DNA from 2 places in the Flavobacterium sp. AK-301 genome. Region 2 is predicted to be linked to the other one. Evidence: riboswitches for the same ligand, from Rfam matches in the RefSeq annotation. Region 2 holds a riboswitch; the other holds the start of a gene.

Region 1 (22,680 bases), on a different contig from region 2:
GGGTTTTTCTAAAAAAGAACATACTCTATATCCGAAAGAAGAAATTCAGACTGCCGTTCCCATTATACAATACGGCACTCCGATCCATCTCTATCTGAAAAGTCACAGAATGCCCGACGGTCTGGTTGAGTATCATACTTTTGGCGTATTTGCAGTTACGATTTATTCCGAAAAGACCTATCAGCCTGTATCCGAAACTATTACGTATTATCAGTCCGTAGAAAAAAGCTCTGATACTTTACAATCCGTTACCCGAATTCCCATTGTAACGAAAGAAGAATGGAGAGGAAAAGTAAACCACCAATTCGGAGAGCTTGAGGGATTCTATGCCGAAATAGAAACCGCTTTGTATTATAATGAAAAAACCAAACCGATTACAGAGCAACCGGAGAGTTCTCCGGTGAAAGCGGAAACATTTGATCTTGAAGCGATACTAAAACAGACGCAGAACAAAGAAAGAACCCATGTTTTCAGAGCACCGAATGATTTGGAAGTAAGATCAGAATACACGAAAATAGAACGTTTTAACGAAAACCTTGCTCCTCATATGGGAATTGATCCGAGAGAAAGAAACGAATTTTTCTCGCGGCAGCATGCAGAAACCTATCGGAAAACAGCAGTAAGGAATATTAGTACCAAACATCATTTTTATATCCAATACGATACCCAAAGCGATATTCTGGAACAACAGAAAACAAAAACCAACAATATGTTTGTTACGGTAGGGGACGAATTATTAAAGGCAAAAAGCGGGTTTCCCTGCAAATATACCGCTATAGAAGTACAGGAAGGAGAGCGATTGTTTACTGCTTTTGAAGAAACAGATGAAGGTATAGTAGATAGCACACGAACCGTTTTTGGTATTATTGCAGGCGATGAAAAAACAAAAAAAGTAACCATAACCTTAGAGAATCTGTCTGCTAAACGATGTCGTATACAAAACAAAGACGACCAACATACTCATACAAAAAACGTATTTAAAGTAGCAACAATTCACCCTTCGTTGTTTGAAGAATATATTCTAAACAAAGAAACAACCAAAAAAGAAATTCTGACCGAACAGCAACTAACAGAAGGAATTGATTATAGTATCAATGGTAATGTAATGGCGTTTTTTGTAAAATATCCGTATAGTAAAGCCTATGATTCCAGAGCAGAGCAATGGCTGGGAAATGGTGTAGACGCCATTACTACTGTTGCCAGTTTAAAACAAACCAATATTGCCTGGATTGTGCGCTATATGATTATGAATCCCGGTCATGCGATGCCGTATATTATTCCGATCAATAGTTGTGCTTATCCTGATCAAACCGTAAGAATAAAAGTATACCCTGATTTTGAATGGTGGGTTAATCTAAAATACAATTCCGATACACCTTTATATGTAAAGCAAACTCCCAATTATCAACATCGTGAATTTGTTACCGAACCCAATCAAAACAGAAGAAAAAACGGAAACTATCAAGCCGAAAGAGGAAAAAGCGGATTCAATACCAACGGTTATAAACTGGGAATAGAAGCACAATATAAAGTAAACGGACAAACCTATGGCTTTGATACCGGCAAAGGAATTCCGATACTGAATGCGATTAACTTTTTATTGGACGCTTACGAAACGTTAAGAGAGCTGACCTTTGCCGATGAAACCGAAAGAGAAGAACAAAATGCCGCAACAGGGATTATGGCAGGACGCTACAAACACAGAAGAACAGAAGAATTACCGATACGAATAGAAGTGTCCAAGCCCTCCTTTAGTATTGGAGTACATGGGTGTTATGCGCCCAGTAAAACAAACAATGCCGTAATAGGTTCAATGTATACCTTTAAAGCACAGTTTAATCCGTTAGTAAAAATAAAAGGAACACTGGATATGCTGTTCTTTGCCGAGCAAGTCCCTCCATTAAAAGCGATTGTAAAAAGTCTAACCACGATTGCAGATAATGTAAAGCTCCTTACCTTCGGAGCTGTAAATCTGGAATACCGTCTTGATCTTTTTGCTTTCGGAGAAGCTAATCTGGATTTACCCTTAGTAACCTATCACAGCATTGACGGTTGGGGAGGCGTCGAAATACAATTAGATTTTAAGTTTACCATAGGACTTATTGCCGAAGGCAAAGCGTCTATAAATATTCCTGAAGTAAAACCAATTAATGCTACCATTAGTGCAAAAGCAGAAGCAGGTTTTAGTATAACAGCAACCTATGATAAACGTACCAATACCTGCCCCGGAATGGTAACCTTTGAGGGTTTAAATGCTGAATTATATATAAAACTAAAAGCTACAAATAGAAATAACACTACAATACCAAAAGAAGAAAAACCAAAAATAATTACCATTTTAGAGCCGGAAAGCTGGAAAGTCAATTTATTATGAAAAAAATAGCAATATTACTAGTAGGCATTATAAGCCTGACCAGTTGTGGACAAAATAAAACAGAAACTTATAAACCCGAACCTATGGAAGAATACCCTTATACTACTAATATAAAACGAGGTTATGACTTGCAAGTAAATGCTCGTACTTTTTTTGAACTCTATTTGGATGATATTCCTATACGAAAGGAATATAGAGGAGTAGGATTTCAGGCAACTGTTGAAATTAATCCTTTTTTATTAACGAATGGAAAACATACTATAAAAATAAAGCTATTACCACGTGTTCCGGCAGAAACGATGGTATTGCCTGATGATATCTATGATGGGGAATTGAGATGGAAAATGCGTCTTTATAATTTTGAATATTATAGACAAGAAGGAATGGACTATAAAATAGGGGAAGAACTGTATCGTTTTACTTTTGATTCGCTACCGGCACCGGTACCGTATTATGAGCAACAATGGGAAATTGAGATCGATGATTTACCGTATGAACTGGAAGGTTGGCGTAATAGTGTTGATCTGTCCCAACTGGATCAAAAAGAACTGGAAAAAGAAGTAGTGGAATATTATACTATGATGCGAAACCTATTAAATGAAGGGAAAACAAATGAATTTTTTAATCAAACTAAAAAAGGAGATAAAGAAGTATCGATTTGTGTTTATCAAACTACTAAAGAAGCGTATCAAACCGCTATAGAAAATTATAATGAATTAAACACTAAATGTACCAATAATATGCTTCCTATAGAAAAGTATAAAATGGTAGTGTGTGGTAATGGTAAATTAGTATATCTGGAAAGAACAGATGATTATTTTAAAGGGATGGGTGTTTTACTGTATGATTATGATGATTCCTATACTTCGTTAAAATTTATGCTTCATAAACCTCAGGGAAGTGACACTTTTGAACCGATTCGATAAGTTTTTTTGATCCAACAACGAACAACCAAATACCAGCAACCAAATGATTATGAAAAAAATATTTTTTATTCTAGTAGCAGGCAGTAGCCTAAATAGTTGTGGACAAAATAAAACAGAAACCTATAAACCTGAATCTATGGAACCGTATCCGTATACTACCAATGTAAAACGAGGTTATGATTTACAAGTAAATGCCCGTACTTTTTTTGAACTCTATCTGGATGATATCCCTATACGAAAGGAATATAGAGGAGTAGGATTTCAGGCAACCGTTGAGATTAATCCTTTTTTGTTAACTAATGGGAAACATATTGTGAAAATTAAGCTGTTTCCTCGTGTTCCAGCAGAAACGATGGTACTGCCTAGTGATATCCATGATGGAGAAATTAGCTGGAAAATGCGTCTCTATAATTTTGAATACTATAGACAGGAAGGAATGGATTATAAACCGGGAGAACAACTCTATAATTTTATTTTTGATTCGTTGCCAGCACCAGTACCCTATTATGAACAGCAATGGGAAATTGAAATTAGTGATTTACCATATCAGTTAGAAGGTTGGAGCAATAGTGTTGATCTATCCCAACTGGATCAAAAAGAACTGGAACAGGAAGTAGTGGCGTATTATACTATGATGCGGGACTTATTGAATGAAGGGAAAACAGGAGAATATCAGATAAAAAGGAAAAAAAGAAATAAAGAATTAAGTATTTGTACTTATGAAATACCTAAAGAGGCTTATCAATCAGATATAGACAATTATAATGAATTAAATACTAAATGCTTCGGTAATATGCTTCCTATAGAAAAGTATAAAATGGTAGTGTGTGGGAATGGTAAACTAGTATATCTGGAAAGAATAGATGATTATTTTAAAGGAATGGGAGCTTTATTGTATGACTATGATGATTCCTATACTTCGTTAAAATTCATGCTTCATAAACCACAAGGTAGTGACACCTTTGAACCGATTCGATAAGTTTTTTTTGATGATAATTTGTTCCAACAACGAACAACCAAATACCAGTAACCAAATGATTATGAAAAAAATCCTATTTATACTGATAGCAGGTATTAGCCTAAACAGTTGCGGACAAAATAAAACAAAAACCTATAACCCTGAACTTATGGAACCTTATCCTTACATAAATGATATAAAACGTGGTTATCATTTACAAATTAATAGTACTACAAATTTTGAACTCTATTTGGATGATTTTCCTATTGAAAAATGGTATAGAGGGGGGGGGATTAGTGCTACTTATGAGATTAACCCTTTTTTATTAACTAATGGGAAACATACTATAAGAATTAAATTTTTACCGTTGCTTCATGCTAGAAATAAGGTTGAACCTAAGGATATTTATAATGGAGCAATTCGTTGGAAAATGCGATTATATGATTTTGAATATTATCGACAGGAAGGAATAAAATATAAAACAGGAGAAGAACTGTATAATTTTACTTTTGATACACTACCGGCACCGGTACCGTATTATGAACAGCAATGGGAAATTGAAATTAATGATTTACCGTATGAACTGGAGGGCTGGCGCAACAGTGTTGATTTGTCTAAACTAGATCAAAAAGAACTGGAAAAAGAAGTAGTGGCATATTATAATGAGATGCGAGATTTATTACAGCAAGGGAAAGCAGGAGACTATCAAATAAAAAGAAATAAAAGAAATAAGGAAATGTCGGTTTATCTTTATCAAACTTCTAAAGAAGCCTATCAAACAGGGATAGAAAACTATAATGAATTAAACACTAAATGTACTAGTAATATGCTTCCTATAGAACACTATAAAATGGTGGTATATGGCAATGGTAAATTAGTGCAACTGGAAAGAACAGATGATTATCTAAAAGGAATGGGTGCTTTACTGTATGATTATGATGATTCCTATACTTCGTTAAAATTTATGCTCCATAAGCCTCAAGGCAGTGCTACTTTTGAACCCATTCGATAAGTTTTTTGATGATAATTTGATCCAACAACGAACAACCAAATACCAGTAACCAAATGATTATGAAAAAAATATTCTTTATTCTATTAGTAGGCGTGAGCCTAAGTAGTTGTGGACAAAATAACAATCAAACCTATATACTCGAACCTATGGAACCGTATCCGTACACTAATGAACTAAAACGAGGCTATGATTTACAAATTAATGCCTTTACTAATTATGAATTGTATTTAGATGACTTTCCTATTGATAGAAACTATGAAGGGGGGGGGATGAATGCTACTTTTGAAATTAATCCTTTTTTATTAACCAATGGAAAACATACTATAAAAATTAAATTTTTACCATTGCTTCCTACCAGAGATAAGATTGACCCTAAGGATATTCATGATGGAGGTCTTAGTTGGGCAATGCGTCTTTACAATTTTGAATACTATAGACAAGATGGTATGGATTATAAAACAGGAGAAGAACTGTATAGTTTTACTTTTGATACACTACCGGCACCGGTACCGTATTATGAACAGCAATGGGAAATTGAAATTAATGATTTACCATATGAACTGGAGGGTTGGCGCTACAGTGTTGATTTGTCTAAACTAGATCAAAAAGAACTGGAACAGGAAGTAGTGGCGTATTATAATGAGATGTGGGATTTATTGCAGAAAGGAAAAACAAATGTTTTTTTTAGTAAAACTAAAACAGCCGATAAAGAGATGGCTATTTCTCTTTATTTTAATTCACAAGAAGCTTATCAAACAGCTTTAAATAATTTTAATAATCTAAATATAGGATGTACTGGTAATATGTATCCTATAGAAAATTATAAAATGGTGTTATATGGTAATGGTAAATTAGTGAGATTAGAAAGAATAGATAAAGAATTTAGAGGTTGGAATGCATTAATGTATGATTATGATAATTCGGATTTTTATATTCATTTCATGCTTCATAAACCACAGGGCAGTGGTACTTTTGAGCCGATTCGATAAGTTTTTTTGATCCAACAACGAACAACCAAATACCAGCAACCAAACATAACAATAATAAAAAATTAAAAATAAATTTGGTAAATCCAAAAATAGTTCGGAAGTTTGTTAAACTAAATAAGAGAAAAAATGAAATTTACTATTTGCAATATGTGTATGATGATGTGGAAAATTCCGCAGAGGACACTATTGCCTAAATTTTAAATTTTTAAAATATACAGCAAAAGCCTCTGCAAACCGCAGAGGCTTTTTTTGTTTAACACCAAATTATAATTAATAATGAAAACCGTAATAGCAAAAATGATGAATATGAATAGGTTGCACATGTGTATCCGATGTTGCTATTGCCAAAAGCGAACGACTTAATTCTTAGTTTTATACTAATCCTTAAAGTCCTTTTGGTAATCATTCCAAAAGGGCTTTTTTATTTTACAACGATTTTAACCTAACCTAAAAAATAGAAATTATGAGTACATTAAAATTTTCAACCAACGCTTTACATGCAGGACATGACGTAACTAAAAATGGTGGAACAAGAGCCGTTCCTATTTATCAGACTTCTTCCTATGTGTTTGATAATTCAGAACATGCAGCAAATTTGTTTTCACTCGCAGAACCCGGTTATATTTATACCCGATTAAATAACCCGACTAATGATGTTCTGGAACAACGACTGGCAAAACTCGAAGGAGGTATCGGCGCAGTAGTAACCGCTTCCGGAACCGCAGCCATTGCAACTGCTTTACTCGTTCTGTTAAAAACAGGAGATCACATAGTAGCTTCAAGTAGTTTATATGGAGGAACTTACAATCTGCTGAATGTTACTTTACCAAGATTAGGGATAACAACAACATTTGTAGACGCATCTGATCCTGATAATTTTACGAAAGCGGCCAAAGAAAATACCAGAGTGTTTTTTGCAGAATCATTAGGGAATCCAAAATTAGATGTAATTGATCTGAAAGGTATTTCGGAAGCAGCCAAAGCGTATAAGGTTCCTTTTATTGTAGATAATACCGTTGCTTCTCCGTATTTACTAAATCCTATTGAACATGGAGCTGATATTGTGATTCATTCACTGACCAAATATATTTCAGGAAACGGAACTTCCTTAGGAGGCGTTATTATTGATAGCGGAAATTTTAACTGGAGTAACGGTAAGTTTCCTGAATTTACAGAGCCTTCAGAAGGATATCACGGATTAGTATATCATGAAGCTTTAGGGAATGCGGCATTTATTGCAAAAGTAAGAATAGAAGGTCTACGGGATTACGGAGCCGCATTAAGTCCTTTCAATGCTTTTCAGATTATTCAGGGACTCGAAACACTAGAAGTAAGAGTGAAAAAACATAGTGAAAATGCGCTCGCATTAGCAAAATGGCTAGAAGATCAGGATGAGGTTGCATGGGTAAATTATCCGGGATTGGAAAGTAGTAAATACCGTAGTCTCGCAAAAAAATATTTACCAAAAGGACAAAGCGGAGTAGTCACATTTGGACCCAAAGGAGGTTTTGAAGCAGCTAAGAAAATAGCAGATGAAACCAAACTATTCTCTTTATTAGCGAATATCGGAGATACAAAATCCCTGATTATCCATCCGGGAAGCACAACACATCAGCAATTAAGCGATGAACAACAGGTAACAACAGGAGTAACAAAAGATTTAATCAGACTTTCCGTAGGATTAGAAGATATAGAAGATTTAAAAGCAGATTTAAAATCAGTTTTTGAGACCATAAGGAAAGGGAAAACAATAAAAGAGTCATGAACTTAAAAACAATAAACACATTTGGGTATATCGCAGGAGAAGAACAATTTCTTGTAAAATCACAAAAGTTTGATGTAAAAATAAACGAAAGAAGATCGGAGATAGAAGAGCCTAATCCGTTAGAATATCTATTAGCAGGATTTGCAGGATATATTAATGCCGTAGCACAATTAGTAGCAAAAGAGCTGGAAATTACACTAAAAGGGCTTCAGGTTGAGATTTCAGGAGAAACAGAAGCTTTTGAATATCAGAAGAAAGCAGGTGTTAAAAGATCCTGTTTTAAAAAAATAGAGATTGTTGTGAAACCAACAACGGATGCGACATCTGGTCAGTTGCAAAAATGGATTCAATTAGTAGAAGAGCGTTATCCCGTACAGAATAATTTGGTAAATAATAATGTAGTAATTCTGACATTAATAAACCCGCATTCGTAATCAGAATTACAATTTAGTAGCGGTTGATATCAGAATATAGAAGAAAATAGTATTTAAAATTATGAAGCAGTTAGAAAAGTTAATTATCTCGGATTTTCTAAATGAAAAAGGACAGTTGTATAAACAAATTCCTTTATTCTATCAGTCTTTTGGTTTACCTCTGGGAACAGCAGAAGTAGTGGTTGTAAATCATGCTCTGACCGGAAATTCAGAAGTAGCAGGTCCAAAAGGCTGGTGGAAAAAATTAATAGGAGAAAATAAGATAATTGATACTAACCGATTCACAGTGCTATCTTTTAATATTCCCGGAAATGGTTTTGATGGAGATGCAGATCATTTAATTGAAAATTATCAGGATTTTACAGCCAGAGACGTTGCCTCTCTTTTTCTTTCAGGATTACAGCATTTACAGGTCAAAAAAATATATGCATTAATCGGAGGAAGTTTAGGCGGAGGCATTGCCTGGGAAATGGCTGCTTTACAACCGAATTATATACAACATTTAATTCCCGTTGCAACGGACTGGAAGGCATCAAACTGGGTCATTGCAAGCTGTCTGGTGCAGGATAAAATTTTAAAGAATTCAACAAATCCTGTTTATGATGCCCGACTAAATGCGATGATGTTATACAGAACGCCGCAGTCTTTCAGAAAAGAATTTGATCGTTCTTTTAACGATGAGGAGAATTTGTTTTCGATTGAAGAATGGTTACTTCATCATGGAAGTAAACTGAAAAAACGATTTGAATTGCCGTCTTACCAATTGATGAATCATTTGCTGAAAACAATTGATATAACAAGAGGAAGAAGTCCTTTTAAAGAAGTCGTACAAACCATAAAGTCTTCAATCCATTTGGTTACTGTAGATACAGATTTGTTGTTTACAGCAGATGAAAATAGAGAAACATTTGAAGCAATACAAACCGTAAAATCAAATGTTTTTTATCATGAGATAAAATCAGTTCACGGACATGATGCTTTTTTAATAGAATACGAACAACTGTCAAAAATAATCGGACCCATTTTTAATCAACAAAAAATCATTAGTTATGCCAACTCATAAAGTAAATATCATTTTGAATAGGAAATGTATTGACGGATATTCTGAAAATAACAGATATAATAAAAACAAAAGAAACTTGCTTAGTAGCATAAAAATACATTAATTTGCAGTGTTCATTTCAAATATTGATCGTTATCACGAAAGGCAGAGGGATTAGACCCGGTGAAGCCTTAGCAACCCTTTATCCATAAAGAAGGTGCTACATTCTACCATAATTTCGGATTATTTCCGGAAATATCGGATAGATAACAAAAAGAATACTCCACTGAGGAGAACCCCTTTTTCTTTCCTGATGACATATCGATAATAATTAAAGTTTATCATTCTATGTCCGATATTTTTAAAATTTTACAAGATAGAATTCTCATCCTTGACGGAGCTATGGGAACTATGCTACAACGTTATAATTTCTCTGAAGAAGATTTTAGAGGAGAACGTTTTAAAGATTTCCCTCATTCATTAAAAGGGAATAATGATTTATTGTCTCTTACCCAGCCTCAGGCTATTCGTGATATTCATCGTCAGTATTTTGAAGCAGGAGCAGATATTGTTGAAACCAATACCTTTTCAGGAACAACCATTGCAATGGCAGATTATCATTTAGAAGATCTGGTATATGAGCTGAATTATGAATCCGCTAAACTGGCACGGGAAGTGGCAGATGAATTTACACTTCAGAATCCCGACAAACCAAGATTTGTAGCAGGTTCTGTCGGACCGACTAATAAAACAGCGAGCATGTCACCGGATGTAAACGATCCCGGTTACAGAGCCATTACTTTCGATGAATTGAAAACAGCCTATAAACAACAAGTAGAGGCGTTGATCGATGGTGGTTCCGATCTTTTGTTAGTAGAAACCATATTTGATACACTAAACGCAAAAGCCGCATTATTTGCTATTGAAGAAGTCAAAGAAGACAGAAAAATTGATATTCCGATCATGGTGAGCGGAACGATTACAGATGCCTCCGGAAGAACATTATCCGGGCAGACCGTTGAAGCTTTTTTAATTTCCATTTCACATATTCCGTTATTAAGTATCGGATTCAATTGTGCCTTGGGTGCAGATCAGTTAAAACCGTATCTCAAAAGATTATCCAGAAATACAACACTGAATATTTCAGCACATCCCAATGCAGGATTACCCAATGCATTCGGTCAGTATGATGAAACACCCGAACAAATGCAGGTTTTTATCAAAGAATATTTAGAAGACGATTTAATTAATATTATCGGAGGATGTTGCGGGACAAATCCCGAACATATTCGATTAATTGCTGAATTAGCAGCACAGTATGAGCCGAGGAGAGTGGTGGTTGGTTGATGGGTATTGGTTGATAGTTGTTGGTATTTGGTTGTTAGTCGTTGAAGGATGAGTTAATGATTGTTAGAGAATAGAATAATCTTAAATAAAAGGATGAAAAACACACAAGAATATAAAGCTATAGAATTTTATTTACGAAAGCGAAATAAGCTAATAACCGATAATCGAAATGTACCAGTTCAGAACCAGCAACCAGCAACTAATACCCAGTAACCAACAACCAGTAACCAACAACCAGTAACCAACAACCAGCAACCAACAACCAACAACCAATATGGGATATACAAAATTAGAAGTGTGGTTAGAAAGTAGAAAATTAACGAATTTAATATATGAGCGTTCAAAAGTATTTCCAAAAGAAGAATTATACGGATTAACGAATCAGATAAGGAGAAGTTCCGTTTCAGTTCCGTCAAATATAGCAGAAGGATGTGGCAGACAAACATCAAAAGAAACCATATATTTCCTTCATATTGCCAGAGGCTCTTTATTTGAAGTAGAAACACAATGTTATATCGCTTTAGATCAAAAATATATCAATGAGAATGATTTTAATAACATTTTAGAAGTCATTCAGTCTTGCAAGAGACTTGTGAATGGATTTATCAATTATTATAAAAAATTGTAAAAATGCTATCTGAAAAAATAATTACGGTTGATCAACAACCAGTAGGCAACAGCTTGGGTCCAACAACCAATAGCCAAGAACCAGTAGGTAACAGCTTGGATCCAACAACCAACAACCAACAACCAACAACCAATAGCCAAGAACCAGTAGGTAACAGCTTGGATCCAACAACCAACAACCAACAACCAACAACCAATAAGACTAAAACCTTAAAACTATCAGGACTAGAACCTTTAATTATAACACCCGAAAGTAACTTTATTAACGTAGGAGAGCGAACCAATGTAACCGGTTCAAGAAAATTTCTGAGATTAATAAAAGAAGAAAAATATTCAGAAGCACTGGATATTGCCAGAGCACAAGTAGAAGGAGGAGCTCAGATTATTGATATTAATATGGATGAAGGAATGTTAGACGGTGTCCATGCCATGACAACCTTCCTGAATTTAATTGCGTCCGAACCCGATATTTCAAGAGTTCCGGTGATGATCGACAGTTCCAAGTGGGAGATTATAGAAGCAGGGCTAAAAATAACACAAGGAAAAAGTGTTGTTAACTCGATCAGTTTAAAAGAAGGAGAAGCAAATTTTATTCATCAGGCAAAATTAATTAAACGATATGGAGCAGCCGTAATTGTGATGGCCTTTGACGAAGAAGGTCAGGCAGATAATTATGAGCGTCGTATAGAGATATGTAAACGATCCTATGATATTCTGGTTGATGAAGTAGGCTTCCCCGCAGAAGATATTATTTTTGACCCTAATATTTTCCCTGTTGCAACAGGAATGGAAGAACATCGTCAAAATGCAATTGATTTTTTCAGAGCGACAAAATGGATCAGAGAAAATCTGCCTTATGTTAATATAAGTGGAGGAGTCAGTAATGTTTCTTTCTCTTTCAGAGGGAATGACAGAGTAAGAGAAGCGATGCATTCCGTGTTTTTATATTATGCCATTCAGAACGGTATGTCAATGGGGATTGTAAATCCTGAAATGCTCGAAATCTACGATCAGATTCCAAAAGATTTACTAGAACATGTAGAAGATGTTTTACTGGACAGACGTGATGATGCTACCGAACGTCTTTTAGATTTTGCAGAAAGCTTTAAAGGAGAAAATAAAGTAACAGAAAAACAGGCGCAGGAATGGAGGTTTTTACCCGTAGAAGAGAGATTGTCTCATTCCTTAGTAAAAGGACTTGATGAATTTATAGAAATAGATGTTGAAGAAGCAAGACTAAGCGTCCGTAATCCAATTGAAGTAATTGAGATTCATCTTATGAACGGGATGAATGTTGTAGGAGATTTGTTTGGAAGCGGAAAAATGTTTTTACCGCAGGTAGTTAAATCTGCCCGTGTAATGAAAAAAGCAGTAGCCTATCTTTTACCTTTTATCGAAGCCCAAAAAGGAGGCGTGGCACAGTCGGCGGGAAAAGTTTTAATGGCAACCGTAAAAGGAGATGTTCATGATATAGGTAAAAATATTGTAGCAGTAGTTTTAGGCTGTAATAATTTTGAGATTATTGACTTAGGTGTTATGGTAGCCCCTGAAAAAATTATTGAAATAGCAATTAAAGAAAATGTAGATATTATCGGATTAAGCGGTTTAATAACACCTTCATTAGATGAGATGGTTTATTTAGCAAAAGAAATGGATAAGCTGAATATTAAAATCCCTATTATGATTGGCGGAGCCACGACTTCCAGAGCACATACAGCTGTGAAAATAGCGCCGGAATATAAAGAAACAGTAGTTCACGTAAATGATGCTTCCAGAGCTGTAACAGTTGCAGGAAACTTATTACATCCTGCTTCAAAATTAGAATACTCAAAATCAGTAAGACTGGAATATGATACTTTAAGAGAAGGATATCTGAACAGATCCAGAGATAAGAACTTTCTGAATATAGAACAAGCAAGAGCCAATAAATTAAAATTAGACTGGGAGAATTATGCCCCTGTAAAACCTAATTTTATCGGAACCCAAAAAATAGAGATCAATCTAGATCTTCTGATAGATTATATTGACTGGACACCTTTCTTTAAAACCTGGGATTTACATGGAAAATATCCTAATATATTAAAAGACGAAGTAGTAGGAGAACAAGCAGTAATATTATTTAACGATGCTAAAAAAATGTTGGATGCCATTATAAAAGAAAAATGGCTGGAAGCAAAAGGGATATATGGTATTTTCCCTGCAAATCAGGTCAATGATGATGATATTGTTATTTCAGATGAAGAAGGAAAGAAACTTGCTACTTTTTTGACATTACGACAACAGTCTCAGAAGACAAAAGGAGCTCCCAATATTGCATTAGCAGATTTTATTTTGCCTAAAGAAACGAAGAAAACAGATTATATGGGCGCTTTTTGTGTTACCACAGGATTTGGAGTAGACGAAAAAGCAGCAGAATTTGAAAAAAATCAGGATGATTACAATTCGATAATGATTAAAGCATTAGCAGATCGTTTAGCAGAAGCCTTTGCTGAATATTTACATAAAAAGATCAGAAAAGAAATATGGGGTTATGCTTCTGATGAGGTTCTGACGAATGAGGCTTTAATTAAAGAAAGTTACGAAGGAATCCGACCCGCCCCCGGTTATCCTGCCTGTCCCGATCATTTAGAAAAAAGTACGATCTGGAAACTATTAAATGTAGAACAAGAAACAGGAATTATTTTGACGGAAAGTCTGGCAATGTGGCCTGCTTCCTCCGTATCCGGTTATTATTTTGGAAATCCTCAGAGTAAATATTTCGGATTAGGAAAAATAAAAGAAGATCAGGTAACAGATTATGCCAAAAGGAGAAATATTCCTTTCGAAACCGCTCAAAAGTGGCTGAATCCAAATATTGCAGATTAATAAAATAATATAAAAAAATGAAAGTTACCGAACATATAGAAAACGCACAAGGAAAAACATTATTCTCATTTGAAATATTACCCCCATTAAAAGGGCAGACGATACAATCTATTTTTGATGGAATAGATCCGTTAATGGAGTTTAAACCTCCTTTTATAGATGTGACCTACCACAGAGAGGAATATGTTTATAAAGAATTATCGAATGGATTATTAGAGAAAAAAGTCGTAAAAAAACGCCCTGGAACAGTTGGTATCTGTTCCGCTATTCAGAATAAATATCAAGTAGATGCTATTCCTCATATTCTGTGTGGTGGTTTTACAAAAGAAGATACCGAGAATTTTCTGATTGATCTCGATTTTTTAGGTATTGAAAACGTAGTAGCATTAAGAGGAGACGCTGTAAAAAGTGAGACCTATTTTAAAGCCGAAAAAGATGGGAATTGCTATGCAACTGAATTAGTAACCCAGATTGATAATCTGAACAAAGGAATTTATCTGGACGGTGATTTGCAAAATCTATCAGAAACTAATTTTTGTATAGGAGTAGCAGGTTATCCCGAAAAACACATGGAAGCACCAAGTTTAGACAGTGATATTTATTATTTGAAACAAAAAATAAAAAATGGAGCCACCTATATTGTAACCCAGATGTTTTTTGATAACCAGAAATACTTTGATTTTGTTGCAAAATGCAGAAAAGAAGGAATTACAGTACCTATCATTCCCGGGTTAAAACCTATTGCAACAAAAAAACAGCTAAATCTGATTCCACATCGTTTCAAAGTAGACCTACCCGATGAATTAATTATGAGCATTGTAAAAAGTGAAGATAAAAATATAAAAGAAATAGGCATTGAATGGTGTTTGCAACAAGGAAAAGAATTAATAAAAGCAGGCATTCCCATATTACATTTCTACTCCATGGGCAAAGCAGAAAGTGTAAAAAAAATCGCTTCAGAATTATTCTAAAATTAGAAGAAAGAACCAAGAATCAAGAATCAAGAAGAAAGAGGAGAATTAGTTTACAGTTTCAGTATTCAGTTTACAAAAAAGGAGGCTAGTTTTCTATTTTTTAAACGACAGAGATTTAAGATATATTCTATCAGTAAAAAATACACTTTGATATTTTTAAATTTACTAATAGAATGGACTTTTACATTTCCGTAGTCTTATTAAACTGAATACTGAGAACTGTATACTGAATTACTGAATACTGAGCACTATCCCTTAGTTATCTCTCTGAAAAGAGCCTCAAGATTTTTGTTTTTTTGATTAAGCTGTAGTGTTTTCAGTCCGTTTTCGTGAGCAAAATCGAATACAACAGGACGCATATCCTTATCAGAAGCAAAAGTCAGTTCCCAGACAAAATCATGCGTGTTGACATACCCCGTTATATTTGATATACCGGAAATTAGTTTTTCCTCAACCCGATAATCAAATTCCACTTCAATAACCTGTTCCTTCTCTGTTATCAGAGAATTCAGTTTTTTATCCGTAACAATTTTACCGTGATTAATAATAATTACACGATCACAAATTGCCTCAACCTCCTGCATAATATGCGTAGATAAAAAAACCGTTTTATCCTTACCCGCATTCTTAATCAATTGTCTTATCTCTACCAGTTGATTCGGATCTAAACCCGTTGTAGGCTCATCCAGAATTAATACTTCCGGATTGTGTAGTAAAGCATTTGCCAATCCCACACGCTGACGATATCCCTTAGAAAGTTCTCCTATTTTTTTGTGTGCTTCCGGAGTTAATCCCGTTAGTTCAATAACCTCCTGAATACGGGATTTAGAAACGTTATAAACATCAGCATTAAAACCCAAATATTCTCTCACATACAGATCAAGATAAAGAGGATTATGTTCCGGTAAATAACCAACGGATTTTTGTACCGCAAGTTGCTGTGTACTTACGTCACTGCTATTTACAGAAGCCTGTCCCTCATCAGCACTAATATAAGTAGTAAGGATTTTCATTAAAGTAGATTTTCCTGCACCATTTGGACCTAAAAACCCTACAATTTCTCCTTTTCTGATAGAAAAAGAAATGCTGTCTAATGCTTTTTGCTTACCGTAGCTTTTAGTGATATTAGTGACTTCTATTGACATAATAGATGATTTTAGACAAAAGTAATAATAAATTACGAACTAGGTTTTAAAACGCTCCTATTTAAAAATAGTAATTAATTTATAATTGACTTGGTTTAGTACTTGCATTACCAGTATTTTTTCCTCCAAGATTATATGTTGTTGAAGGAATTACTTGTGAAAAAGCTTTAGAGATTACTAATGCGGTGATAGTCCAGCTACCATTGCTGTTTTTAGCAGGAGCACCTCCAGCATAATCAGCGTAAAGACTCCAGGTTGAGGAGCTAGTAGGTACATAAGCATAATATTCTACTGGATTAAAATGAGGCTTTGAAGTATCTATATGACTAGGATAAATATTTTGAAGGTTAAAAGTTGCTGAGGTTACTATTACAGAATATTCGCTCACCGGTATTTTTGTATCAAAATTTCCTACCCAGTCGCCCTCTACATTTTCCAATTTATAAGTTATAATGGAAAAATGCTTATTATTTCCAGACGAAGATGGTGCAAGAGACATTAATTCTCCAGTACTATTATCAATTACAACCGGAGACACATCTGCTGTAGGCTTAGCTGTTGTTTTGCTTACATAGGTTTTACCTTTAATAGAAATATTTCCATTAATATCTAATCTATTAGTTGGATTTTGGTTAGAAATTCCAATATTACCATTATCTAATATTGTAAGTATTTCTGTATTATTAATGTCTACTAATTTCATGACTTTACCTCCTTTACTGTAGATGTCTAATTGGGTTTCAGGTTCATTAGGAGTAGTTGTATTTCCGATTTTAATTTGTGAAAAACACTTTGTTCCAACAATCAGTAATATCAATAATAAGGTTATTCTCTTTATTTCCATTTTTATTTTTTAAAATTATGCAAATGTATTGGTTTTGTATGGTTATCTAAGGTTTTTGTGTGTAATTGGCTGTGTTTTAAGATTAAATATATATATATATTGATTTTTTACATTATTTTTTAATTTTTTTTAATTAAAAAAAAGAGAATTATCTTTTTTAGATTGTAATCAATATAGGTGTTGAAAGTTAATTTAATATCTTCAATAACGAAAAAAATTGAAAAAGAAGATTATTTTTCATAAAAAAATAATGTTATTGATTCTTTTCTTGTCTAGCTGTTGGGTTTATTTACAAAATTTAATAGATAAGAATGTTTATAAGAGATCTAAATAAGTATCTATTTTATTTTTAAAACTTAAAAATCAGTTAATTTTCTACTTTTTTTAATTTTTTTGTTGAACCTATGTTTTTATTCTATAAATTTGCTCCTGACGTTAATCAATAAAAGAACAAGTCAATGTTAAATAACAGTTTTTATTTTAGCAATTCATTTTATTTTTTCTGGAAAGAAGAAAGGGATTGTCGTATTGTTATTTAATCTAAAAATGTAATTAAATAAATCTAATATAAAATCCCGATGAAAATCGGGATTTTTTTTTGCTCATATATGAACACAAAAATCGCAATTCAGGGTATTAAAGGCTCTTTTCATCATCAGGTAGCCCTTGAGTATTTCAATCAGGATGTTATTGTAGAAGAATGTCTTTCATTTAATGCATTAGTTAAAAACATGATGGAAGATAAATCCGATCAGGGGATTATGGCATTGGAGAATTCTATAGCAGGGTCTATCATTCCAAACTATGCTTTGATTGACAGAAATAATCTGCATATTATAGGAGAGTATTATTTAGATATTTCACAAAATTTGATGACTTTAAAAGGTCAGACCATTCAGGATATTAAAGAAGTGCATTCCCATCCGATGGCATTATTACAGTGTGCCGATTTTTTTGCTCAGTATCCTCATATTAAAATGGTTGAAGATGTAGATACAGCAGAAACAGCCAGAAGAATAGAGCAAAACCAATTAAAAGGAATCGGAGCAATTGCAGGTAAAGTTGCTTCCGTGATGTACAATCTGGAAATAATCGCTCCCGATATTCAGACGATAAGAAATAATATGACCCGTTTTGTGATTGTTAAAAAGCAAAACTCAGTACTATCACACGAAGAAATTAATAAAGCCTCTTTAAAATTTTCACTAGATCATAAAAGAGGAAGTTTGGCGACCGTATTAAATGTTATGAGTGATTGCCGATTGAATTTAACTAAAATTCAATCTTTACCAAAAATAGAAACACCCTGGAAATATGCCTTTTTTGTAGATGTAACATTTGATACCTATAAAGATTATGCAAAAGCAAAATCATTACTGGAAATAATGGCAGAAGAATTTAAAGTATTAGGAGAATATAAAAATGCAATGTAATATGATAGAAGCAGCACAACGTTTGAATACAGTAGAAGAATACTACTTTTCAAAAAAACTGAGAGAAGTAAGACAACTACTTTCAGAAGGAAAGCCTGTGATCAACATGGGTATTGGGAGTCCGGATCTCGCTCCGTCAAAAGCAGTAATTAGCGCCATTCAGAATGCAATGGAAGACGAGACAGCACACCAGTATCAGAGTTATCAGGGATTGCCGGTGTTACGCGAAGGAATTGCCCATTTTTATAAAACGAACTTTAATGTTACAGTAGATCCCAATACAGAAATATTGCCGTTAATGGGATCCAAAGAAGGAATCATGCATATTTCGATGGCTTTTTTAAATGAAGGAGATGCCGTTCTGATTCCTAATCCCGGTTATCCAACCTATACATCTGTGACAAAACTAGTAGGAGCAATACCTCTGTATTATAATTTAACAGAAGAAAATAACTGGCAGCCGGATTTTGAAGCCTTAGAAAAACAGGATTTATCAAAAGTAAAAATGATGTGGATAGGCTATCCGCATATGCCGACAGGAGCGAATGGAACTATTCCTTTATTTGAAAAACTAATTGCTTTTGCAAAAAAGCACAGCATATTATTAGTAAATGATAATCCGTATAGTTTCGTTCTAAATGATAATCCAATCAGCTTATTACAAGTAGAAGGAGCAAAAGAAGTAGCCCTGGAACTGAATTCTCTGAGTAAAACATTCAACATGGCAGGCTGGCGTGTAGGAATGGTTTTAGGAAATGCAAAAGCGATCGATGCCGTACTTAAAGTAAAAAGTAATATGGACAGTGGAATGTTCTACGGTATTCAGAAAGGAGCAGTCGAAGCTTTAAAAAGTAAAAAAGACTGGTTTGAAGCCTTAAACGTAATCTATAAAAAGAGAAGAGACCTGATGTTTCAGTTAGCAGATAAATTGGGATGCACCTATGATAAAGAAAGCGTTGGTCTTTTTGTTTGGGCAAAATTACCCGAAGGAGTAAAATCAGCAGAAGATTTTATCGATGAGATATTATATACAAAAGATTTGTTTATAACACCCGGAACCATATTTGGAAGTAACGGAGAAGGATATATCCGATTTTCATTATGTATAAAAGAAGAAAAAATTAAGGAAGCAATCAGTCGGTTTTAGAGGCTGAATAAAAAAAATTAAAGTGAACGTATTTATAGTAGGAATAGGACTGATAGGAGGGTCATTAGCTTTAGATATAAAGACTTTGCATCCTGAGGCAATCGTGTTTGGAATTGATCAGAATGAAGATCATTTGCAAGAAGCAAAGAAATTAGGAGTTATAGATGAGATTGCCGGTTTTGATGATTTGAAAAAAGCAGACTGGGTTATTGTAGCAGTTCCGGTAAACATAGCTTTAAAAATAGTACCACAAGTTCTGGATTTGATCTCAGATGAAGCCATTGTTTTTGAAGTAGGATCTACAAAAAAACCAATTTGTGATGCAATAACAGATCATCCGAGACGACGAAATTTTATAGCAACACATCCAATAGCCGGAACAGAATTTTCCGGACCATCAGCCGCCATAAAAGGTCTTTTTCAGGGAAAAACCAATATTATCTGTGAAGTAGAAAAAACAGCATTTTTGATTCAGGAAAAAGCTTTACAGTTGTTTTTTGATATTGGGATGCGTATTCGGTATATGGACCCCAAAGCACACGATAAACATATAGCTTATGTGTCTCATTTGTCGCATATCAGCTCCTTTATGTTAGGGAAAACAGTCATCGATAAAGAGAAAAACGAAAGAGATATTTTTGATATGGCAGGTAGTGGATTTGAAAGTACAGTGCGTCTTGCTAAAAGTTCACCGGCAATGTGGACACCCATCTTTCAGCAGAATAAAGAACAAGTTGTTCAGAGTTTAGAAGAATACATTAGTAATCTTACCCAATTCAAACAATTATTAGAAGACGATAATTATGAAGCCATTTATCAAGAGATGGAAGGCGTAAACAGAATAAAAGAAATATTAAAAGGAATACAAATCAAGAAGTAAATTATTAGTTATGAAAAACAGTAAAGAAATGAGAACATGGTTAGAAGATTTCAATTTGCCTCACCCATTAGTGATCGCAGGACCATGTAGTGCCGAGACAGAAGAGCAGGTATTAGCAATTGCAAACGAATTAAAAGATTCAAAAGTAAGCGTTTTCAGAGCAGGTATCTGGAAACCGAGAACACGTCCCGGAGGATTTGAAGGAGTTGGAGAAATCGGATTAAAATGGTTACAGAAAGCAAAAGCTCAAACCGGATTATTAATGGGAACAGAAGTGGCAAATGCCGCCCATGTGAAATTAGCTTTAGAACATGATATAGATGTATTGTGGATAGGAGCCAGAACAACCGTTAACCCTTTTGCAGTGCAGGAGATTGCAGATGCTTTACAAGGAACAGATAAAATAGTATTGGTTAAAAATCCGGTAAATCCTGATTTGTCTTTATGGTTAGGCGGAGTAGAACGTTTATACAATGCTAATATCAAAAAACTGGGAGTTATCCACAGAGGTTTCTCAACTTACGAAAAAACAAAATACAGAAATATTCCGGAGTGGCAGGTTGCTATTGAATTACAGAATAAATTCCCTGATTTACCATTAATCTGTGATCCGTCACATATTACCGGACAAAGAGATATGATTCAGGAAGTATCACAACAAGCATTAGATCTGAATTATGACGGTTTGATAATCGAAACCCATATTGATCCGGATAATGCGTGGAGTGATGCAGCACAACAAGTAACACCAACTGCTTTAAAACAGATCATTAAAAGTCTGATTATTCGTAAAGAAACAGAAAGCGAAGGAGATTACAATCAGAAAATGGCAGGATTAAGAATCAAAATTGACGATGCAGACAGTAAAATACTGAATATTCTGGCTGAGAGAATGAAAGTAGCAGATCAGATCGGAGCATTAAAGAAAGAGAATAACGTAGCCGTTTTACAAAACAAACGTTGGAATGAGATTCTTGGGAAAATGGTGTTAGAAGGAGATGAAAAAGGATTAAGTGAAGAATTTATTCTAAGAATGTTCAAAGCGATCCATCAGGAATCCATTAACCATCAGGAAAAAATAATTAACGGATAAAAATCATAAAAACAGGATAAATTCGTTTATAATAATGATTAAAATAGGATTTGTCCTGTTTCTTGAATATTTTTTTACGTTATAAAACACAAAACACCTTTATAAATCTTTTAGATTTTATAGAGGTGTTTTTTTAATAGTATGTTTTATTTGTAATTTTTTTCGTACTATTGCGTTTTTAAATTTTAAATTCTAACAAATGAAAAAAATTATTTTATTGCTTGTTTTAGCTTTTAGTTTCAGTACATTAAAAGCACAATCCGATGTTATTATTAAACATAATGGAGAGGTAGTTAATGGGAATGTTGTAAAAGTTGAAGAGTATACAATTGTATTTAAATACGCTAATGAAGATGCCGAAAATACAATTGGAAAATATGCTGTTGAAAAGATTACTTATGGTAAGAGTGGTCGTGTTCAGGAGGTAAGCGATAAAATTCAAATCAAATCAGAAAAAGATTGGGAAAAGGTTGTAATTCTTGAAGATAAGAGTTATTCATCAGGTTTGAAAAAAGCTGGAGAAGTTAGAGGAAAAACTGGTTTGATTAATTTCCAGACCGGAAATACCGGAGATAAAAAAGCCGAGAAAAAATTAAAAATGGAAGCAGCAAAACTAGGCTGTCCTTTTGTTTTAATGACTGATGATAAAACAACAGTTGGAGCGAGTTCAAATAGTATTGGAGGATCTCAGGCGATTAAAAAAGGAATTGCATATAAATATTAAAAAGAACTTTTTGTATTTAAAAAAGGGGTTGTCTATTAATAGATAGCCCCTTTCTTTTTTATTAAACCAAAAAAATCTGATTATCTTTGCGGTATGACAGG
Region 2 (8,530 bases):
CATAATCCACATGGTAAAATCTTCATTTGAAAATAAAAGATTAAGCTTCTTTTTTACCCTGTATTTTCTGCTTTCAATAGATTCTACTGTAGTATTTAAATTTTGTGCAATTTCTTTTGTTATAAACCCAAGTTTTATCATTGCACAAAGTATCAGCTCATTAGGAATAAGCATTACCCCTCCTGATTTTTCAGATATTTTTCCTACAAAATCAGGATATAATTCCTGAAATTTAATAAAAAAGGAAGCATCTCTGTTTTTTGCCAGTCGGAATACTTCTTCAAATGTAACAGCGTTGGATGTTATTAATTGCTGTAATTCTTTTTCCTTATTTTTCAGTAATTCGGTGTTATTTTTTCTTTTTAATCGTTCTGATTTTAATCTTTTATAAAATAAAAATAATATAACTGCAATTATTATATTGATTCCTATTAAATAAAATTTCACCTTCTGCAATCTGAAAGTATCATTTTTGTAACGCTTCTCTTTTTCTTTAATAACATATTCTACAGACTCATTTACTGTTTTTTTATTTAATATAGCAAGACTGTCTGTTAACTGAATATAAGAATTAATTGATTCCTTAGCTCCCTCATCATTACCCGTAGTTTTATATACTTTTGATAATCCGAAATAACAATCTTTTAAAAGAAATCCCCATTGAAGTTTTTTTGCCTTAGCAATCGCTTCATTATAATAAATAATAGATTGATTGTATTCTTATTTTATATAATACAACTCTCCTAAAAATTTAAGTGTTTTAGTCTGTCCATATTTATAATCTATTTTATCAGCAAAAAACAGACTCTTTTTCAAATAATACTCTGCAGAACCATTCTTTTTTAATGAAATAAAGTCAACACCCAATTCTAAAGCAGCAGCAGATAATCCTTCATTTTTCAAAAAGGTCTCTTTTTTCATCTGCAAAAATTCATCATAACTTTTCTTACTATAATATAATAACGAATCATTTAGTATATCATGTTGGGCAACAAAAATACTCACTATTACCCTATAAATAAACCCTCTCTTCCTGTGCTGTTCATCCTGATCTTTAATCATATCAGTAATAGCGAATCCTTTATTCAGTTCTTTTCTGGCAACAGTATAAAGACCCATATGAGTAAAACACATTGCTTTTAATCTAGAAATATCAGATAATAATATAGCATCCTGAATGGTATTTGCTTCTGTTTCTGCTTTGGAAATATAAATTAAAGCTTCTTTAAATTGATATAGATTATAATATCCTTTACCAATATAGATATAAGCAGATGCAAGTCCTTTAGTATATTTTATTTTTTTTGAAGCAGACACAATTTCCAGACTTAACGGAATTGCTTTATCCGGAACATTTCCCATATAACTGTAAACAATATTCAATAAACTATCTATCTGTTTCTCATTATAAACTTGAGCAGAAACAGTAGTATTAAAAAACAGAAAATATAATACTGAAAATAATAAACAGTCTTTCATAAAACATATACTTAAACATAACAAAAATAGTCATAAAATAATTTATGACTATTTTAATAAATAAAATTAAATATTCATTATCCAGACGGTGAAATCTTCATTTGAAAACAACATATTGAATTTCTTTTTTAATCTGTATCTCCTACTCTCTACAGCTTCTACTGTTGTGTTTAAATTTTGTGCAATCTCTTTTGTAGTAAAGCCCATTTTTATCATGGCACACATTATCAGTTCAGAAGAAATTAATATTGAATTTACTGTCTTAGAAGAAATTTTTTCAATAAAATCAGGATATAATTCCTGAAACCGGATAAAAAAAGAAGTATCCTTATTCCTTGCCAGATCTGCTACTTCTTTAGCAGTAACAACATTCAGATCAACCAACCGTTTTAATTCTCTATGCTGTTTTTTTAGTAGTATTCCTTTCTTTTTCCGAATTATTCTTTCTGATTTTAACTTCTTATAGAAAAAAAATAAAAGAAAAAAAATAACTACATTTATACCAATAAGAAATATCTTTTCTTTCAGTAATTTTTTTGTGATATCACTAAACAAATCTTCTTTATTCTTAAGGAAAGAATCAATTGATTCATTTAGTAATTCTTTATCTTTTTTTAATAAAATATTTTCCAATGTGATATAATTATTAAGACTTTCTTTCTCTAAGACTATATCATTCAGTCTCTTATATGACTTTGAAAGCTCCATATAAATACATCTCAAGAGATAAATATGTTTAATTTTCTCTGCTTCAGTAATCGCCTTTCTGTAATAAATAACAGATTGATCATACTGTTTTTTTGTATGATATAATATTCCTAAATTATAATAGGCGGCTCCTTTTGCATAGGTATAATCTATCTGAGTTGCTAATTCCAGACTTTTATTAAAATAGTATTCCGCAGAATCATTTTCTTTGAGTTTCATATAATTAATCCCCAAACCTAAAAGACTATGGAATAATCCCATATTTTTAATCCGTGTTTCTTTTCTTATTTGCAAAAACTCATTATAACTTTCTTTTTTGTAAAATGTTATTAAACTCTGCGGCTGATCTGTCCGTTCAGCCAAATTTGCCAAAGCAGTATAAACAAGCCCTTTTCTTCTTCTTTTTTTATCAGCATCTGCGATTTTATCAGCAATCATTAATCCTTTTTCCAGTTCTGTTTTAGCTGTAGTATATAACCCCAAATTCATATAACAAAGCCCTTTTAATCGAATAATATCAACTAAAAGCTCATCTTCTTTAATAGTTTCTATTATTTCTTCCGCCTTAAAAGCATAAAACAATGTTTTTTTAAGCTGATCAGTATCATAACATTCTTCAGTTATATAAGTATAGGCTAAAGCAACCCCTTTTGAATATCCTATTTCTTGAGAATAGGTAATAATCTGGAAACTTAGAGGAATTGTCTGATCAGAAGATGTTCCCCGAAATTCATGAACTAAAAATAATAAACTATCAATTTGTTTTTCGTCATAAAATTGACCAAAAGCAACAATCGTATTAAAAAAATAAAATATGGGAAAAATAAAATAATTTTTCATAAAAAATAATTCTAAAATTTTATATTTTTACAATAAACCCTAATTACAAAACACTATATTTTTATGGGACAGTACGGTTATTTAGTATTTCAAATTAAGACAATCGCAAAGAAATAAATTTAGAAAAATACAACCAAAAAATGAAGTTGTCATTAGTTGTCATTTAGTTATTTTAAAAAACAACACACTATATATCAAATTATTATAATTTTATTTTTCACACACTACTCAATTCTACTCACAGTTTCATCAACTCTGGTTTATTAATCTAAAAAAGAGTAACCAGATTGAATATTCTGATATTTAATGATTAAATTTTTTATTTTATAATGTCATTCAGAAACGAATTAATTCCTTTACAAAATCACAGATTTTATAAAACATAAAGCATTTAAATATTCAAAAAAACAGTCTAAATTTGCTCAGACTATTTTCATTAAATAAAAATCAATGTTATATATCATTCTAAGTATATTCTGCAGCGTTACAGTGGCAGTATTATTAAAACTAGCAAAACGCCACAATATAAGTATCACTCAGATCGTCACCTGGAATTATTTTTTTGCTCTTCTCCTTTGTTTTTTTACCTTTAAACCCGATTTGAGTACTGTAAATCAACAAGCACCATGGTCTGTTTATCTCTCATTAGGAATTTTACTACCTACAATCTTCCTGTTTCTTGCTGCTTCCGTAAAACATATCGGAATTGTAAAAACAGATATTGCGCAACGACTATCCTTATTTATCCCCATAATAGCTTCTTATTTTATCTTTAAAGAAGACTTTAATACCCTGAAAATAGGTGGAATCCTCATTGGATTTATAGCTATATTTTTTACACTGTCAAAAAAGAATAGTCTTAATACAGCCCAAAATAATAATTGGTTCTATCCCATTATAGTTCTTTTGGGATTTGGAATTATTGATATACTGTTTAAACAAATTGCATTACATAAAAACATAGTTTATACCACCTCCCTGTTCACTGTTTTTGGTTGTGCTTTTATTGTAGCAATTGCTATTGTCTGCTATCAGCTGATAAAAGGTATTACAAAGCTCGAAATTCGAAACTTCTTATTCGGAAGTATTTTAGGTCTTTTCAATTTTGGAAATATCCTATTTTATCTCAAAGCACATAAAGCCCTTTCAGAAAATCCGTCAACCGTATTCGCTGCTATGAATATGGGAGTAATTGTAGTAGGCAGTTGCATTGGCATTTTATTTTTTAAAGAAAAAATGTCCCAGATTAATTATATCGGAATCGTACTTGCTTTACTTTCAATTTTCTTTATTACATTATCTCAAATCTACTCTTTTTAAAAGAAAACAAACTTTTTTAAATAAAAAAATATAATTATAATACACTGATTATAATCATGTTAAAAATTAGTTTTAATTTTTTTTGAAATTAATTTGGAAATTAATTTTTTTCTATTGTACATTTGTACCAGTTCTTTAAAAGATTATTCTTATCCAGAAAGACCGAGGGAATTGACCCGATGACGTCTTGGCAACCTGTTCGATTTATTCGTATAAGGTGCCACATTCAACCTTTGCATTTTGCAGGGACAGATAAGCTTAGAAAACAGCAGTTTATTACCTCAACATAATAATATGCTCTTCTGACTTATCGGGAGAGCATTTTTTATTTCCGCTCTTCTGATATCTGGTTTTGAATTTTTTTTGAGAAAAAATTATTTAAAAACTAAAAATTTATTTAAAGATGAAAGAGCAAACACAAATCCTAAACAGTATTCCCGTAGATGAATTAACCGGTTCAATCTCAGTGCCAATTTACCAAACTTCTACATTCGTTCAGGAAGCCCCCGGAGTTCACAAAGGTTTTGATTACGCCCGCAGTAATAATCCAACACGAAAAGTACTGGAAGATATTATTGCCAAACTGGAAAAAGGAACTAACGGTTATGCCTTTGCCAGCGGACTTGCCGCAATTGATGCCGTTGTAAAATTATTAAAAGCAGGAGATGAAGTCATTGCCGTAGACGATATTTACGGAGGTGCTTTCAGACTATTCACCCACGTTTATGAAAAATTCGGTATCAAAGTAACCTATGTAGATGCTACAGACGCTACTAATGTAGCCAAAGCAGTAACTCCAAATACAAAACTAATCTGGATCGAATCCCCAACTAACCCGACCTTAAAAATATCAGACATCAGAGCAATCGCTAAAATTGCAAAAGAAAGCAACAGCCTTCTATGCGTTGATAATACCTTTGCTTCCCCTATTGCTCAAAGACCTATTGAATTGGGAGCTGACATTGTAGTACACAGTGCTACTAAATACATTTCAGGGCACAGTGATCTGATTGCAGGATTAGTAGTTACAGCAACACAGGAACTTGGAGATAAAATTAAATTTATTCAGAATGCATCCGGTGCAATCCTCGGACCTTTTGACAGCTGGTTAGTAATTCGTGGTATCGAAACACTTACATTACGTATCAGACAACATGCAGACAATGCGCTAAAAATAGCTCAATTCCTAACCACTGAAAAACTGATCAAAAACGTTTACTATCCCGGTTTACCTACGCACCAAAATCATGAAATTGCAAAATCACAACAAAAATATTTTGGCGGAGTAGTTACTTTCGATCTTATAATTGATGATAAAGAACTGGCTACACAAATCGTATCTAACACTAAATTATTCAAACTCGCAGAAAGCCTTGGTGGTGTAAAAAGTTTATGTTGCCTTCCATGCGAAATGACTCATAAATCCATTCCAGCAGAAAAACGCTATCAGTCCGGTGTAACAGACAGTTTAATCCGTTTATCCGTAGGACTCGAAGATGCTGACGATCTGATAGACGATTTAAAACAAGCTATTGCAACAGCAGTAAAACAACAAGCAAAACAAGAAGTAAGCTCTAACTAATATCATTCAGCTTTTGAAATCAACGGAAAAATAAAGTGTATATTCTTAAAAAAAGAATCAAAAGCCAAGAAGAAAGAAAATAAAACAGAGTGCTACACTTAAAAATAAAATAGTTCTCAGATTCTTTCAGAGCAGAATATACTCTGAAAGAATCAAAATAATAAAATCAGGAAATGTCAAGAAAAAAATTAAACATAGGATTATTCGGGTTTGGATGCGTTGGTTTCGGACTATATGAAGTACTACAGAAAACGCCGGGATTAAAAGCAAATATTAAAAATATCTGCGTAAAGGATCACAACAAGAAAAGAGAGATTGGAGCAGAAAATTTCACTTTTGATAAAAATGATATTTTCAATGATCCCGAGATCAATGTCGTAGTCGAGCTGATCGACGATGCAGACGCTGCTTTTGAAATTGTTTCTACAGCACTGAAAAGCGGAAAAGCAGTCGTTTCTGCCAATAAAAAAATGGTTGCAGAACATTTTACAGAACTACTCGAATTACAACGCAAATATAATGTTCCATTATTATATGAAGCCGCCTGCTGCGCCAGTATGCCAATCATTAGAAATCTGGAAGAATACTATGATAATGACCTTCTCGAATCAATCGAAGGAATCGTAAATGGTTCTACTAATTATATTCTAACAAAAACCTTTACCGATAATATATCTTATGACGAAGCCTTAAAACAGGCGCAGGATAACGGTTATGCAGAAAGTAACCCTATTCTGGATACCGGAGGATTTGATGCAAAATACAAACTACTTATTTTACTTGCACATTCCTTTGGTTATATTGCGCAACCCGAAGATCTTTTTAATATCGGTATCAACAACATCGGTGGACTAGAGTTAAAATATGCCCGTGAAAAAGGATTAAAAATTAAACTGATCGCTCAGGCTTTTAAAACACAGGAAGGTAAAATAGCCGCTTTCGTACTTCCTAAATTTATAGATAGTGAAAACAGACTCTTTAATGTCGATGATGTGTTTAACGGAGTACTTACTAAAACCAGTTTTGCCGACACTCAATTCTTTGTAGGGAAAGGTGCAGGGGCTCATCCAACAGCTTCCGCAGTATTGTCAGATATATCCGCTTTAACCTATGACTATCAGTATGAATATAAAAAAATAAAACAACAGGAAAATTTAATTCTGTCTGATGATGTAAATCTGAAAGTATTTCTGAGACACCAGAATGAAGACGCTACTGCTTTAAAAAAATATTTTAAAAAAGTAGATGAGTCTTATCTAAACCACGAAGCAGGATATATTACCGGAACTATTTCTTTGGAGAATTTAAAAGAAATACAATCCAATGAGAATTTGAAAAAATCATTTATCCTTCTGGATATTTTAAACTGATATAAAATACGGTTTCGTACCTTTTTATAACCAACCCTAAATATTTAAGTTTCATTTGTTTGTTGAAAAAAGCTGTTCTTCTTTTAGAGCAGCTTTTTTATTTTTTATACACTAGCGCAAGGTTCTAGCTTATGCCCACAAAGAAAATAAACAACGCAATAAATCTAATTCTTTTCAGATTTCTGATATATCTATAATGAAAAAGACCATTCTATAATAAGAACAGTCTTTATAATATGGTAATAAAAATATTTTACTTTATGAAATCACACCGGAACCAAGTAACTCTTCTCCCAGATACCAGGCAACAAACTGCCCTTCGGTAATAGCAGACTGCGGTTCTTTAAAGGAAACATACATTCCGTTTTTAAACTGATGTAAGGTAGCCTGTTGCAATTCCTGACGATAACGAATTCGTGCCATTACGTCCATAGTTTCCCCATTAGCCAAAGCTAAATCTTCTCTGATCCAGTGGATCTCTGATCGGTCTACAAACAATGCTTTTTTAAACAATCCCGGATGCTGACTCCCCTGACCGGTATAGATCGTATTCGTCACTACATCCGTAGCGATAATAAACAAAGGTTCTACCGTTCCTCCTACCCCAAGCCCTTTACGCTGACCATTGGTAAAATAATGTGCTCCCTGATGTTTTCCTACAATTTTACCAACTGCAGGAGTATAAGGAACATTTTGAGATTCAAAGATCAGTTTTTGTTCTTCACTTTCAAATTGTGGAGTCTCCGTATTATAAATCGGATCCTTCGCATTTACTTCAATAATAGCACCTTCCTTTGGCTGTAGTTTTTGTTGTAGAAATTCCGGCAATCTTACCTTTCCGATAAAACACAATCCCTGAGAATCTTTTTTATCAGCAGTAACCAAATCCATTTTAGCCGCAATCTCACGTACTTCCGGTTTCATTAATTCACCAATAGGAAATAACGATTTCGCCAGTTGTTCCTGTGACAGCTGACATAAAAAATAGGACTGATCTTTATTACCATCTGCACCGGAAAGAAGCTGATAAATCTCTTTACCATCCTTCTCAATAGTACCTTTACGGCAATAGTGACCCGTTGCCACATAATCCGCCCCAAGACTTAATGCGATCTTCATAAACACATCAAACTTGATTTCACGATTACACAGCACATCCGGATTAGGCGTACGTCCCTTTTCATATTCATTGAACATATAATCTACAATACGTTCTTTATATTGTTCGCTC

What was found. A riboswitch is a leader RNA that binds a small molecule or an ion and turns the genes downstream of it on or off. The one in region 2 is predicted to bind S-adenosylmethionine.
Region 1: linked by a shared signal. The riboswitch ahead of AC4FQX_RS12395 (homocysteine S-methyltransferase family protein) and the one ahead of AC4FQX_RS14140 (trans-sulfuration enzyme family protein) in region 2 are both predicted to bind S-adenosylmethionine.

What each region holds. Positions count from the first base shown of each region.
Region 1 covers NZ_JBZEES010000010.1:36,612-59,291, reverse strand. Annotated here, with positions in the region: gene AC4FQX_RS12435 (hypothetical protein) at 1-2,374, shown strand, start outside; gene AC4FQX_RS12430 (hypothetical protein) at 2,371-3,300, shown strand; gene AC4FQX_RS12425 (hypothetical protein) at 3,350-4,279, shown strand; gene AC4FQX_RS12420 (hypothetical protein) at 4,341-5,270, shown strand; gene AC4FQX_RS12415 (hypothetical protein) at 5,330-6,259, shown strand; gene AC4FQX_RS12410 (O-acetylhomoserine aminocarboxypropyltransferase/cysteine synthase family protein) at 6,723-8,024, shown strand; gene AC4FQX_RS12405 (OsmC family protein) at 8,021-8,458, shown strand; gene AC4FQX_RS12400 (alpha/beta fold hydrolase) at 8,520-9,521, shown strand; SAM riboswitch class I at 9,651-9,773, shown strand; gene AC4FQX_RS12395 (homocysteine S-methyltransferase family protein) at 9,849-10,847, shown strand; gene AC4FQX_RS12390 (four helix bundle protein) at 11,122-11,475, shown strand; gene metH (methionine synthase) at 11,478-14,339, shown strand; gene metF (methylenetetrahydrofolate reductase [NAD(P)H]) at 14,357-15,310, shown strand; gene gldA (gliding motility-associated ABC transporter ATP-binding subunit GldA) at 15,562-16,458, opposite strand; gene AC4FQX_RS12370 (hypothetical protein) at 16,538-17,302, opposite strand; gene AC4FQX_RS12365 (prephenate dehydratase) at 17,911-18,735, shown strand; gene AC4FQX_RS12360 (pyridoxal phosphate-dependent aminotransferase) at 18,737-19,882, shown strand; gene AC4FQX_RS12355 (prephenate dehydrogenase) at 19,905-20,762, shown strand; gene AC4FQX_RS12350 (chorismate mutase) at 20,773-21,855, shown strand; gene AC4FQX_RS12345 (hypothetical protein) at 22,055-22,579, shown strand; gene rsgA (ribosome small subunit-dependent GTPase A) at 22,673-22,680, shown strand, end outside.
Region 2 covers NZ_JBZEES010000015.1:7,467-15,996, forward strand. Annotated here, with positions in the region: gene AC4FQX_RS14120 (helix-turn-helix transcriptional regulator) at 1-447, opposite strand, end outside; gene AC4FQX_RS14125 (hypothetical protein) at 721-1,479, opposite strand; gene AC4FQX_RS14130 (tetratricopeptide repeat protein) at 1,546-3,027, opposite strand; gene AC4FQX_RS14135 (EamA family transporter) at 3,478-4,347, shown strand; SAM riboswitch class I at 4,494-4,606, shown strand; gene AC4FQX_RS14140 (trans-sulfuration enzyme family protein) at 4,751-5,929, shown strand; gene AC4FQX_RS14145 (homoserine dehydrogenase) at 6,103-7,299, shown strand; gene mnmA (tRNA 2-thiouridine(34) synthase MnmA) at 7,558-8,530, opposite strand, start outside.